DNA from 3 places in the Hydrogenovibrio marinus genome. Region 2 is predicted to be linked to each of the others. Evidence: predicted binding sites of a transcription regulator. Region 2 holds the regulator's gene; each other region holds the start of a gene.
What was found. Region 2 encodes HrcA, which represses chaperone genes, less so after heat shock. Its sites were predicted from a motif close to TTAGCACTCNNNNNNNNNGAGTGCTAA; they were not measured.

Region 1 (4,122 bases), 590 kb from region 2:
ATTGTTTGTGGTGTTCGGGTTGAATGAAGTTAAGCCTGGCGCGACAGAGTTCAATGCGGCGATTACTTGGGGTGTGCCTCTAGTGATATTTGCCAACTTGTTGTCGTTATTGGTGTTGAAGGGTAGTACGAGTGCTATGCGCGGCATGGTGCAAAAGCTCGGTTTTCTCTTAACCTTGATAGCGGATGCCTGTATTGTTTTGATCATTGTGATGCGATTTATCTAACGCATCATCAAGTGTTTAAAATCGGCCATAAAAAAAGCCCCAACATAGGGGCTTTTTTATTGTGTTGAGTGATGCTTAAGCTTGCATGTTAGCACGCATTTTCAATAAAGCTTGTTGTTCAATCTGACGGATACGTTCCATAGAAACACCGTAAATTTCAGACAACTCTTTCAAGCCGACTTTATCTTCGGTTAACCAGCGTTTGCGGATAATGTCTTGGCTACGTTCATCCAAGTTCGCAAGCGCAGATGTCATCATGCCCATTTCATAAGCACTTTGAGATTCGTTGACCAAGTGTGTTTCTGGATCCAACTCTTGGCTGACCAAGATAGGATAAGTTTTACCTGAGTCTTCTGAATCATCAGAACTCATATCTACCGGTAAATCCTGACCGTAAAGTCTGGTTTCCATTTCCAATACATCACGTCGGGTAACGCCAAGTTCTTTTGCAACCGCATCGGCATCTTTGTCGCCAAACCATTCCAACGATTTTTTTGTGCTTCTTAGTTTGAAGAACAATTTACGTTGCGCTTTGGTGGTTGCTGTTTTAACGATACGCCAGTTTTTAATCACATATTCGTTGATTTCAGCACGAATCCAATGCACAGCAAACGTCATTAGACGAACATTTTCGTTTGGATTAAAGCGTTTTACCGCTTTCATTAGACCGATGTTACCTTCTTGCACCAAGTCTCCTAAAGGTAAACCATAACCTTTATAAGAACGGGCAACAGGCACGACATAGCGCAAGCTCGACAAGATAAGTTGTCTGGCTGCTTCTAGGTCTTGTTGGTAATAAAGTTTTTCAGCAAGCGAGCGTTCTTCTTCTGCACTTAAGACAGGCAGAGTTTGAACGGTTGCCAGGTAGTGTTCGATGTTTTGTCCTGGAGTAAGGCTCGCGCTAAACGGAATCATTTGATTTGTCATACAATCCTGCTCCTGTTGAGTCATCTTTTTCATTAACTCTAATATACAGAAATTAGCACTCAAGTCAAGAGAGTGCTAATCATTTTTTGCGATATTCATTGTATCGACAGACTTTATTAAAACTTTAGAAAAACAAATAGTTATTTTTACTATTTAAAATTTTTCTAGGTTTTAAATGGGCTTATTCTGGCTTAGATGAAGAGCGACCCAATATGCGGTTAAGCACGTCATCTTTGTAAACTAAATGATGTTTCAAAGCACCTGCAATATGTACCATCAAAATGAACGTGATGAAGAACCCGCTGTAAACATGAAGCGGTTTGGCAATGGCTTTAATGTCAGGGTTTTCGCCAACTAAGTTCGGTAATGTAAATAGATTAAAGAAAGGGATGTCGTGTCCGCCTGCGCTGACCATCATATAACCGGAGATCGGCATGACAATCAATGAAAGGTACAAGAAGCCTTTGACGATGTGGCTCAACACGATTTCCATACGATTTTCACCGATGTCTTCTGGGTTGGGTGACATCTTCAACCAGATGACTCGAAGAATCATTAGTAGAAATAAACTGATCCCCAATGAAAAATGCAAATGGAACACGGCGGTTCTTGCCTCACCTTTTGCCATAAATTCTTCGGCAGCGAAAGCGGTGATAAGCGCTAGGATAAATGCAAAAGCTGAAATCCAGTGATTTGCGCGAGAAACTAGGCCGAAGCTATTAGGAGTGTTTTTTAGGCTCATTGGGTAGGCTCTTTGTTAGGTTGAAAGTGCAGAACGATTTAGTCTATAGAGGATTATACAAAGAAAACAGATAAAAAAAAGACCAGCTAAGTAACTGGTCTTGGGAGTAAGTAAAGCCTTCGAGTTTGAAAGGAAAGAAAGCCAAACTTAGTTGCATCAGGCAAGCTAAGCGAGAATTAAGCGTGATCGCCGAGCTCACCTGTTTGATGCATCATTTCCAACCAAGCATCTCTTAGCTCGGTAAGAATCTCAATAGCGCTGTCTAGATAGAAAGTATCTTTTTCAAAGACAGCTTCTTGAATCGCTTTATCAGCATAGTGATAAAGTTCTTCCAGATCGTACGCAATCGGAGTGTGTTCGGTCAAACTCAAACGGTCACGAAGTGCGTCAAGAATCGTTGTCATACGACCTAGGTGGAATCCTTTTTCAACCAAAGCGTTGGATTGATGGCATACTTTTGCCAAATTTCCTTTATCAACAACACCTTGTAATAGTAACAAAACAGTTTTTCTTGGGTTTTCAGCCAAGTGTTTTTCAGTTTGTGGGTTACGGTTGTAATCTTTAATCAGTGGCGCTTTCGCTTCTGATGTCATTGTTAAATTAGTGGTCATGGCTGTTTTCCTTTCTAGTCGAAAAAATAATTAAAGTTTTTCTTTACTTAGCCAACAGCATTGTCCGTGCCAATATAGGTAAAAATTACCAAAATTAAGGTTAATATATTGATTTTAAAAGGTTTTATGGGGTGGAAAAAATTGCCACGTAGGCATGAAAAACCAATGGAAAACTGGCAATTATTGCTGATAGTCAGAAAATTGACGGGGTTTGATGTGGTGATTATGCCCCCAACCTGGCAGATTCTTGACAAATTTCTGCCAGGTTGGGGGTTAATAAAGTATTTATTTAACAAAGCTTTTAAAAAGTAACGGTAACGGCCTGAGAAGCGCGTTTTGCTTTTTCTAGTGCTTCTTCAATAGAGTTTCCTCTGGCGAGCGCAACGCCCATGCGCCGTCTACCGGCGATTTCAGGTTTACCGAACAGTTTGATTTGTGTGTCCGGTTCGCTGAGTGCCTGATATAGGTTTCCGAAAGCCGTTTGTGTCGATTGACCGGTAGGCAAAATGACGCTGGAAGCCGAAGGACCATGCTGGACAATATTAGGAATTGGTAGCCCAAGGATCGCGCGTACATGTAATGCAAACTCGGAAATATCCTGGGAAATCAATGTCACCAGACCCGTATCATGTGGTCGTGGTGAGACCTCACTGAAAATGACTTCATCACCTTTGACAAAGAGTTCAACACCGAATAGTCCGCGCCCACCGAGCGCGTCAGTGATGCTTTTTGCCATCTGCTGTGCTTTTTCCAACGCTGTTGATGTCATTGGATGCGGCTGCCAAGACTGACGGTAATCGCCGTCTTCCTGCAAGTGGCCGATTGGCTCACAGAAGCTTGTGCCGTCAATGTGACGTACCGTCAATAGCGTGATCTCGTAGTCGAAATCAACAAACCCTTCGACAATGACTTTACCCTTGCCGGCGCGTCCGCCTTCTTGGGCGTAATCCCAAGCTTTATCAATGTCTGCAGCGGTTTTGATGACACTTTGTCCCTTACCTGATGAGCTCATGATTGGCTTCACAACGCACGGAATACCAATGTTGTTTACGGCCTGAACAAAGTCTTCTTTATTGTCTGCAAAAGCATAAGGTGAGGTTTTCAAGCCTAGCGTTTCTGCTGCCAAGCGGCGAATGCCTTCACGGTTCATTGTCAATTGCGTCGCTTTGGCAGTTGGGACAACGTTAAAGCCTTGTTGTTCAAGTTCTGCCAAGGTGTCGGTCGCAATCGCTTCGATTTCCGGAACGATGAAGTCAGGCTTTTCTTTGAGGATAATGTCACGTAGTGCGTCACCATCAAGCATGCTCAAAGTGTAGCTTTTGTCCGCAACTTGCATGGCTGGCGCGTTTTCATAGCGGTCAAGCGCAATGACTTCTATGCCAAAACGTTGTGCTTCTAAAGCGACTTCCTTTCCTAATTCCCCTGAGCCACATAATAAAAGCTTGGTTGCGGTAGGTGAAAACTTGGTTCCAATGGTGACAGTGTTCGTAGCCGAATCCTGAGACATGGCATTTCCTTTGCTAAGTGTTTATTAAATTGTTGTTAACTTATTGACATCAAACACTTTAGAATAACGTTAAGAGTCAATTTCGGACGGAAGTCGTTCAAAAGTGTTT
Region 2 (4,122 bases):
CCATTTCCATTGAGTCCAAAACCGGAATCAAAGCGTTCACAAATTTTTCCAATGCAAACTTATGGGCGTTTTCAACATCAATACGCGTACGACGTTTTAGGTTTTCCATGTCCGCAAGGGTTCTTAGCGCCAAATCTTTTTGTGCATCGACTTCTTTCTGCGCTTCTTGAAGCATGGCATTCAAGTCGTTTGAAACCGCTTGTTCGGCATCTTGCGTTTCTTCAGAAATTTCTGAATCAACGGTTGGAATTTGATCTTCAGCTGCTTGAGCCTGTTCTTTCTTCGACATGCATTTCTCCGCATAAAAAATAACTTAAATCGGCAGATTTATGGGGGCGTAATTTTAGAATTCAAGACAAAAACAGAATTTTTTTCAAAAAAGACGCTTTAAAGGCATTTATGGATAGCCCGAGCGTGTTTTTCTAAGCCTGTTATAATATGAGCCTCGATGAAAAGGAACTTAATATGGCAAAACCAGACGTTTACAACTTTGAAATTTCCGATCAAGATTTTGACGATATCGTTTTAACCAACTCTCAAAAACTGCCCGTATTCGTCCTGTTTTTAAGCCCTGCCATCGGTAGCTGTATCTCACTGGAAAATATTCTAATCGACTACGCACACAAATTCGCTGGTCAATTTATCTTGGCAAGACTGGACATCGACATGTATACCGATGCCCGCGAAAAGTTCAATATTCAAAACGTCCCGACGCTGATGGTCTTCAAAGATGGTGAAGCCATTCATGAAGAAGTCGGCGTCATGACCTATGAGAGCCTTGCTGCTCTATTCAAACAATTCGGCATCTACAACCTTGCCGACGAACTGCGTGAGCAGGCCAAAGTCAAGCATAGCGAAGGCAACACACCTGAAGCGGTACAACTTCTATCGCAAGCAGCCAAAGAAGATGCCGGCAATGTCGATGTTGCCATGGACATGTGTCAGATTTTTTTGGATATCAACATGCTTGCCGAGGCCGCGGAATTATTCACTCGCCTGCCGGACAGCATCAAAGAAGAAAACCGCCCACGCTTTTTGATTGGGCAAATCACCTTCAAAAAACTGGCGTTGGATACTGCTGGCAAAGCCGCTTTATCGGTGCAATTAGAATCACAACCAGAAGACGAAGACACTTTGTTTGATTTGGCGGTTTGCCATATTGCTGACCAAGACTATGACAACGGGATGGCACACCTTTTCAAATTGCTACAAGGCAATCCTGGCGCTAAAGGTGGCGGTGCAAAAGAGTTGTCATTGGCAACCATCAATATGCTTGAAACCATGATGCCGGAAACCGCGAATGATTTTCGCCGCAAAATGAACAATATTATTTCTTAAGCTGAATGGTGTGCGCTTAACGATTGCACTTAGCGATTGCCTTTGAGCAATGAGCTGAGAATCTTCGCCGTCATATCAACACGTGGCACGATGTGGTCGTAATGCATGCGAGACGGCCCTACCACACCCAATACACCGACCACTTCACCATCCACGTCGTAAGGCGTGGTGACGATACTGCAATTTTGGTAGATTTCATGTCCGCACTCGTTCCCGATAAACACCTGCACGCCTTTGGCTTGCATGGATTTATCCAATAAGTTCAACATGTGGGTATGTTGCTCGAAAGATTGGAATAGCGCTTTAAGCTTGTCGGTATCCGCCAGCTCTTGATAGTTCAACAAGTTGGTTTTACCGGAAATAAAGTAAGGTGCCACAGCTTTGGTTTTGCTGTCAATCACGTCATCTGCGGCATCCATAATGGCACGCATCAACTGGTTCATGTTCAAACGGATTTCATCCATCTGATTCACCAGTTTATCTTTCACATCGCGCAAACTGTGTCCGACAAAATGTTTGTTCAGGTAATTCGCCACTTCCAACAACTCGGATTCCGAAGCGGCTTCTTCCAACTCAATAATACGGTTTTGAACATCGTTATCATTGAGTACCAACACCACCAACAAACGTCTTTCGCCCAAACGCACAAAGTCGATATGGCGCAACACTTCCTGCTCTTTGTTCGGAAGCATCACCAAACTCGCCATCCCCGTTAAGCTGGACAGAATATTGGAGGCAGAACCAATCAATTCGTCCTGCGTTTGCGCACGCTGGAATCCTTGCTGGATGTTTTGTTGCACGGTTTGGTTAAGAGGTTGCACCGTCAAGATCGTATCGACGAATACACGAAAGCCCAAGTCGGTTGGGATACGCCCCGCGGAAGTGTGCGGCGAATGAATCAACCCCATTCTTTCCAAATCCGCCATGACATTACGAACCGTAGCGGAACTCACCCCTACTTCCGGCAATTTTGCCAATGCAGTCGAACCGACAGGCTTGCCATCGTTCAGATACATCGACATCAAATTTTTAAACAAAAGTTCAGATCGTTCGTTAAAGTTCATAGGGGGAAATGTTTTTTGCGTTAATTAACCATATTATGGAAGCGATTTTTTCATTTTCAAGCTAAAATCATCCAAATCATAATGAAAAACCCCAGCCAAATCCGGCAAAATGAAACTGCACGGAATTCGGCGATGACACATTAAAACGGATACTCGGGTTAACATCAAATGTTTAATAAAATCGGCATCTTCGGAAAATACAATGGCATTCAATCCTGGGAACTGATTGATAAGCTGATTCTCTATTTTCAGGAAAAAGAAAAACGCGTCATTCTTGATGCACATAGTTGTAAAGACTTTCCTGTGGAGCGCTATGGCATTGAAAAACTTCAGCGCGAAGACATGCTCAAGGAAATTGACTTCGCCGTTGTGGTCGGCGGAGACGGTACTTTTCTGGATGTTGCCCGTACCATTGTCGATTTTGAAGTTCCGATTCTCGGCATCAACCTCGGCCGCCTAGGCTTTCTCACCGACGTTTCTCCAGACTGGATGATCTATACCCTCAACGAAGTGTTGGCGGACGACTACAAGTGTGAAGAACGCATCATGTTGCATGTGCAAATTCATTTGGACGGCAAACTACTCTTTGAAGAAGTAGCCTTCAATGACGTGGTGCTACACAAAAATGACTCCCCTCGTATGGTCGAGTTCGAAACCTTCATTGATGACCGTTTTTTCAGTAGCCAACGCTCGGATGGATTGATTATCTCTACCCCAACCGGTTCAACAGCTTATTCGCTTTCTGCCGGCGGGCCAATTGTTGATCCGGGGCTAGACGTCATGACCTTGGTTTCCATCAATCCGCACACCATGAGTCATCGTCCGGTAGTGGTTGGCGGTAACAGCCGTATTCGCATCAAACCCCATGACAACTGCAATGGCACGGCATCCATTATCTGTGATGGTCAGGTGTCCTTTTTGATTGGTGCAAAACACGAAACCATCGTGACACGTCATCCAAAATTCATCAAAATGGTTCACCCTAAAGACCACGATCACTATGAGTTGCTGAGAGCCAAGCTGAACTGGGGCCAAAAGCTCTAGGTAAAAACTCTAGATGACGCCATTGTGCAATGACATTTATTGAGACACTTATAACTTTCTAATTTGAAGATTTATGCTGCAAACACTCACCATTCAAAACCTTGCCCTGATTGAAAAACTGTCATTGGATTTCCACTCCGGTTTTACCACCCTTACCGGGGAAACCGGCGCGGGTAAATCCATTCTCTTGGATGCACTGGGTTTAGCACTCGGTGAGCGTGCAGACAGCGGCTTGGTGCGTCACGGCACCCCAAGAGCAGACATCACGGCCGACTTTGAGGTACAAGGTCTTCCTCAAGTACAAGCGTGGTTGGCGGACAATGAATTCGACGACGAAGGCAACTGCCTGCTAAGAAGAACCCTCACCTCCGAGGGGCGTTCAAAAGCCTATATCAATGGATTGCCTGCGTCGATTTCTCAATTGAAAGGGTTGAGTGATTTATTGATCGATATTCACGGTCAACATGAACATCAATCCCTGCTTCACAGCAATAAACAACTTGAACTGTTGGATGCCTACGCCAACCATCCAAAACTATTGGAAGGCACGCAACAAACCTATCAACAATGGCAAAGCCTCAAAAAGCGCTATAAAACCCTGCATGAGCAACAAAGCGACAGACAAAGCCAGCTAGACCTGCTCAACTTCCAGCTCAAAGAATTCGACAAAGTCATG
Region 3 (4,122 bases), 1.1 Mb from region 2:
CACAGGGCGGGCGTCATGGTTTGGGTAATATCCATTTCAAAAGCAGTACCAACCGTACCCCTCGCCAATTTACGCCGGGTGAACCAGGTGAAGAAAGAAATCTGCAGCTTGAGCTAGCGGTATTGGCGGATGTCGGGCTGCTAGGGCTGCCGAATGCAGGTAAATCTAGTTTGATTACCGCAGTTTCTGCAGCGAGACCAAAGGTTGCAAACTATCCTTTTACCACACTCTATCCAAACCTAGGGGTTGTGCGAGTATCGCCTGAATCCAGTTTCGTTATCGCGGATATTCCTGGTTTGATCGAAGGCGCCTCGGAAGGGGCAGGACTGGGTATACAGTTCTTGAAGCATTTGTCTAGAACAGGTCTTTTGCTGCATGTTGTGGATATCGCACCGATGGATGAGTCAGATCCTGTCGAATCGATTCGTGTGATTGAAGCCGAGTTGGAAAAGTACAGTGAGCATCTTGCCTCTAAAGAGCGTTGGTTGGTTTTGAACAAAACAGATCTTTTGTTGCCGGAAGAAGCGCAAGAACTATGTGACAATATTGTTCAGCAAATTGATTGGCAAGGACCTGTGTATTATATTTCGGCGGTCAATAGAGAAGGCACTGAGGCTTTGGTCAAAGACATTGCCTATGCCCTGCATCAAAATCGTCAGTATGCCAGAGAAGTATCGGACGAAGCATCCGAAAGCGATATTTTGGATTAATTGCATTGGATTTTAGCGAGAAAAATTAGCGTGCAAAGTCGAGAAGCAGTCAAAAAATCTAAGCGTTGGGTCGTAAAAATCGGCAGTGCCTTGCTGACGGATGATGGCAAAGGGTTGAATCTGTCCGCAATGAACCAATGGGTTGAGCAGATGGTAGCCTTGAGAAATCAGGGAGTTGAAGTGGTGATTGTCTCGTCCGGCTCAGTTGCAGAAGGGATCAAGCGTTTAGGTTGGGCAAAGCGTCCAACGGAAATCAATCAACTTCAAGCGGCCGCTGCTGTAGGACAGATGGGTTTGATTCAAGCCTATGAATCAGCTTTTTCAAAGCATCAAATTTTAACGGCACAAATTCTCATGACACATGACGATTTGTCAAATCGTGCTCGGTATTTGAATGCTTCAAATACCATTCAGACACTACTTCAGCAAGGCGTGATCCCTATCATTAATGAAAATGACACGGTCGTAACCGATGAAATTCGTTTTGGGGATAATGACACTTTAGCAGCGTTAACCGCCAATTTGGTGTCGGCGGATATTTTGGTAATTTTGACCGATCAACAAGGGTTGTATGACGATAATCCGCGTACCAATCCGAATGCGAAACTCATCTCCGAAGCGCATGTGAGTCGCAAAGACATTGAAGCCATGGCGAGCCCAGAAGGTGGTTTGTTAGGTAAGGGCGGCATGTACACCAAAGTTATGGCTGCAAAGCGTGCAGCTCGTTCCGGCACGGCAACCTTTATAGCTTCGGGTAGAGAGGCGAATATTTTGCCAAGGTTGCAGTCCGGTGAGCAAATCGGCACCTTGTTGATTCCTGATTTGGAGCCAATGACAGCGCGTAAGCAATGGTTAGCAGGCCACCTGCAGGCAAAAGGCCAGTTGGTGCTGGACGATGGTGCGGTACAGGCGCTAAAACGTACAGGCAGAAGTTTGTTGCCGATAGGTGTGTTGGAAGCTTCGGGGCAATTCCGTCGTGGTGAAATGGTGGTGTGTGTCAATCAGCAGAATCAAGAAGTGGGCCGAGGTCTGGTGAATTATGATTTTGACGATGCACAAAGAATTATCGGCAAGCCGTCATTAGAAATAGAATCCTTGCTTGGGTATAACGAAGGCGAGTTCTTGATTCATTGCGATAACTTTGTATTGTCTGAATAATCTCTTTTCTTTCCCGTCTGAGTTCTGCTTACCCCAACCTGGCAGATCTTGATTAAAATCTACCAGGTTGGGTGCTCAATATTTTTCCTTTCTTATCCTTGAAAAACAGAAAAGCGTCACTATATTCTTGACAGCTTTAAATGATTGTCTAAAATGTTTAGCACTCTCATAGATAGAGTGCTAATTGAAAGCGATATATTTATGAAATCAAATCATTTTTTTAGGAGTAATGTATGAATATCAAACCTTTGCATGATCGCGTTGTAGTTCGCCAAGTTGAAGAGCAGAAAGAATCTGCTGGTGGTATTTTGCTACCAGGTTCTGCACAAGAAAAAGAAAATCGTGGTGAAGTTGTTGCGGTTGGTCCAGGTAAGGCTGCGGATAACGGTTCTATTATCCCTATGACTGTGAAGGTAGGCGACAAAGTGCTTTTTGGCCAATACTCTGGTCAAGAAGTAAAAGATGACAACGGTCAAGCGCTGAAAGTAATGCGTGAAGACGACATCATCGCCATCATTGATTAATGATTGGATAGTGCATTTTTTAGAATTGTCTAAAATATTTGAACAAATAGATTTAAGTAAAAGGAATACACAATGGCAAAAGAAGTAAAGTTTGGTTTAGATGCCCGTGAAAAGATGGTTGAAGGGATTAACATCCTTGCAGATGCTGTTAAAGTCACACTAGGGCCAAAAGGTCGTAACGTTGTACTAGAGAAAAGCTTTGGTGCACCGACTGTGACTAAAGACGGTGTTTCTGTTGCTCGTGAAATCGAACTTGAAGACAAGTTCATGAACATGGGTGCGCAAATGGTTAAAGAAGTCTCTTCTCAAACCAATGATGTTGCAGGTGATGGTACAACAACTGCAACCGTTCTTGCGCAATCAATCGTTCGTGAAGGGATGAAAGCAGTTGCGGCTGGTATGAACCCTATGGATTTGAATCGTGGTATCCACAAAGCAGTTGAAGCTGTTGTTGCGGAAATCAAAGCGATGTCTGTTCCTTGTACAACTTCTGAAGCAATCGCTCAGGTAGGTACGATCTCTGCGAACTCTGATGCGACAATCGGTAAGATGATTGCAGACGCAATGGAAAGAGTTTCTACTGAAGGTGTTATCACTGTTGAAGAAGGTTCTTCTCTTGAAGATGAACTGGTTGTGGTAGAAGGGATGGAATTTGACCGTGGTTACCTATCTCCTTACTTCGTGACAAACCAAGAAAAAATGGTTTGTGAATTGGAAACGCCATTCGTTCTTCTTTATGACAAGAAAATCTCTAACATTCGTGAGTTGCTGCCAACTTTGGAAGCTGTTTCAAAAGCAGGTCGTCCTTTGTTGATTATCGCTGAAGATGTTGATGGTGAAGCGCTAGCAACTTTGGTTATCAACAACATGCGTGGTATCGTGAAAGTGGCTGCGGTTAAAGCGCCTGGTTTCGGTGAGCGTCGTAAAGCGATGTTGCAAGACATGGCGGTATTGACTGGCGGTACAGTTATTTCTGAAGAAGTTGGTTTGACGTTAGAAAACGTAACTTTGGATCTATTGGGTGAAACCAAGTCTGTAGTTGTTGGTAAAGATTCAACGAAGTTGATTGACGGTGCGGGTTCAAAAGATGATATCGAATCTCGTTGTGCACAAATCAAGTCTCAAGTTGAAAACACGACTTCTGAGTATGACAAAGAAAAACTTCAAGAGCGTTTGGCTAAATTGTCAGGCGGTGTTGCAGTATTGAAGTTGGGTGCGGCAACTGAAGTTGAAATGAAAGAGAAGAAAGACCGTGTTGACGATGCACTGCACGCAACTCGTGCTGCGGTACAAGAAGGTATCGTTGCAGGCGGTGGTGTTGCTTTGGTTCGTGCTAAATCAAAAATCAACGTGGCGGGCGATAACAACGACCAAGACGTAGGGGTTAAGATTGCATTACGTGCAATGGAAGAGCCTATGCGTCAAATTGCTACTAACTGTGGCCTAGAAGGTTCTGTTATTGTTAGCAAAGTGATGGAAGGTGAAGGTAACTTCGGCTTTGACGCAGCGAAAGAAGAGTATGTAGACATGATTGCAGCAGGTATCATTGACCCTGCTAAAGTAACGCGTTCTGCACTACAAAACGCAGCTTCTATCGCAGGACTTGTCTTGACGACTGGAGCAGCGATTGCTGATCTTCCAGCTAAAGATGGCGGTTCTGATGCTGGCGCAGCAGGTGGAATGGGGGGCATGGGCGGTATGATGTAATATCTACCGAGCATCGCTCTTTC

Region 1: the regulator HrcA is predicted to act here: its motif matches at 1,206-1,232, upstream of rpoH (RNA polymerase sigma factor RpoH).
Region 3: the regulator HrcA is predicted to act here: its motif matches at 2,026-2,052, upstream of HVMH_RS01880 (co-chaperone GroES).

Annotation. Positions count from the first base shown of each region.
Region 1 covers NZ_AP020335.1:2,408,623-2,412,744, reverse strand. The annotation lists gene HVMH_RS11395 (hypothetical protein) at 1-226, shown strand, start outside; gene rpoH (RNA polymerase sigma factor RpoH) at 302-1,153, opposite strand; gene HVMH_RS11385 (cytochrome b) at 1,335-1,895, opposite strand; gene HVMH_RS11380 (flagellar export chaperone FliS) at 2,072-2,506, opposite strand; gene purT (formate-dependent phosphoribosylglycinamide formyltransferase) at 2,808-4,013, opposite strand.
Region 2 covers NZ_AP020335.1:1,813,815-1,817,936, forward strand. The annotation lists gene grpE (nucleotide exchange factor GrpE) at 1-289, opposite strand, end outside; gene HVMH_RS08680 (tetratricopeptide repeat protein) at 466-1,338, shown strand; gene hrcA (heat-inducible transcriptional repressor HrcA) at 1,368-2,360, opposite strand; gene HVMH_RS08690 (NAD(+) kinase) at 2,571-3,446, shown strand; gene recN (DNA repair protein RecN) at 3,520-4,122, shown strand, end outside.
Region 3 covers NZ_AP020335.1:402,759-406,880, forward strand. The annotation lists gene cgtA (Obg family GTPase CgtA) at 1-710, shown strand, start outside; gene proB (glutamate 5-kinase) at 741-1,868, shown strand; gene HVMH_RS01880 (co-chaperone GroES) at 2,102-2,392, shown strand; gene groL (chaperonin GroEL) at 2,465-4,099, shown strand.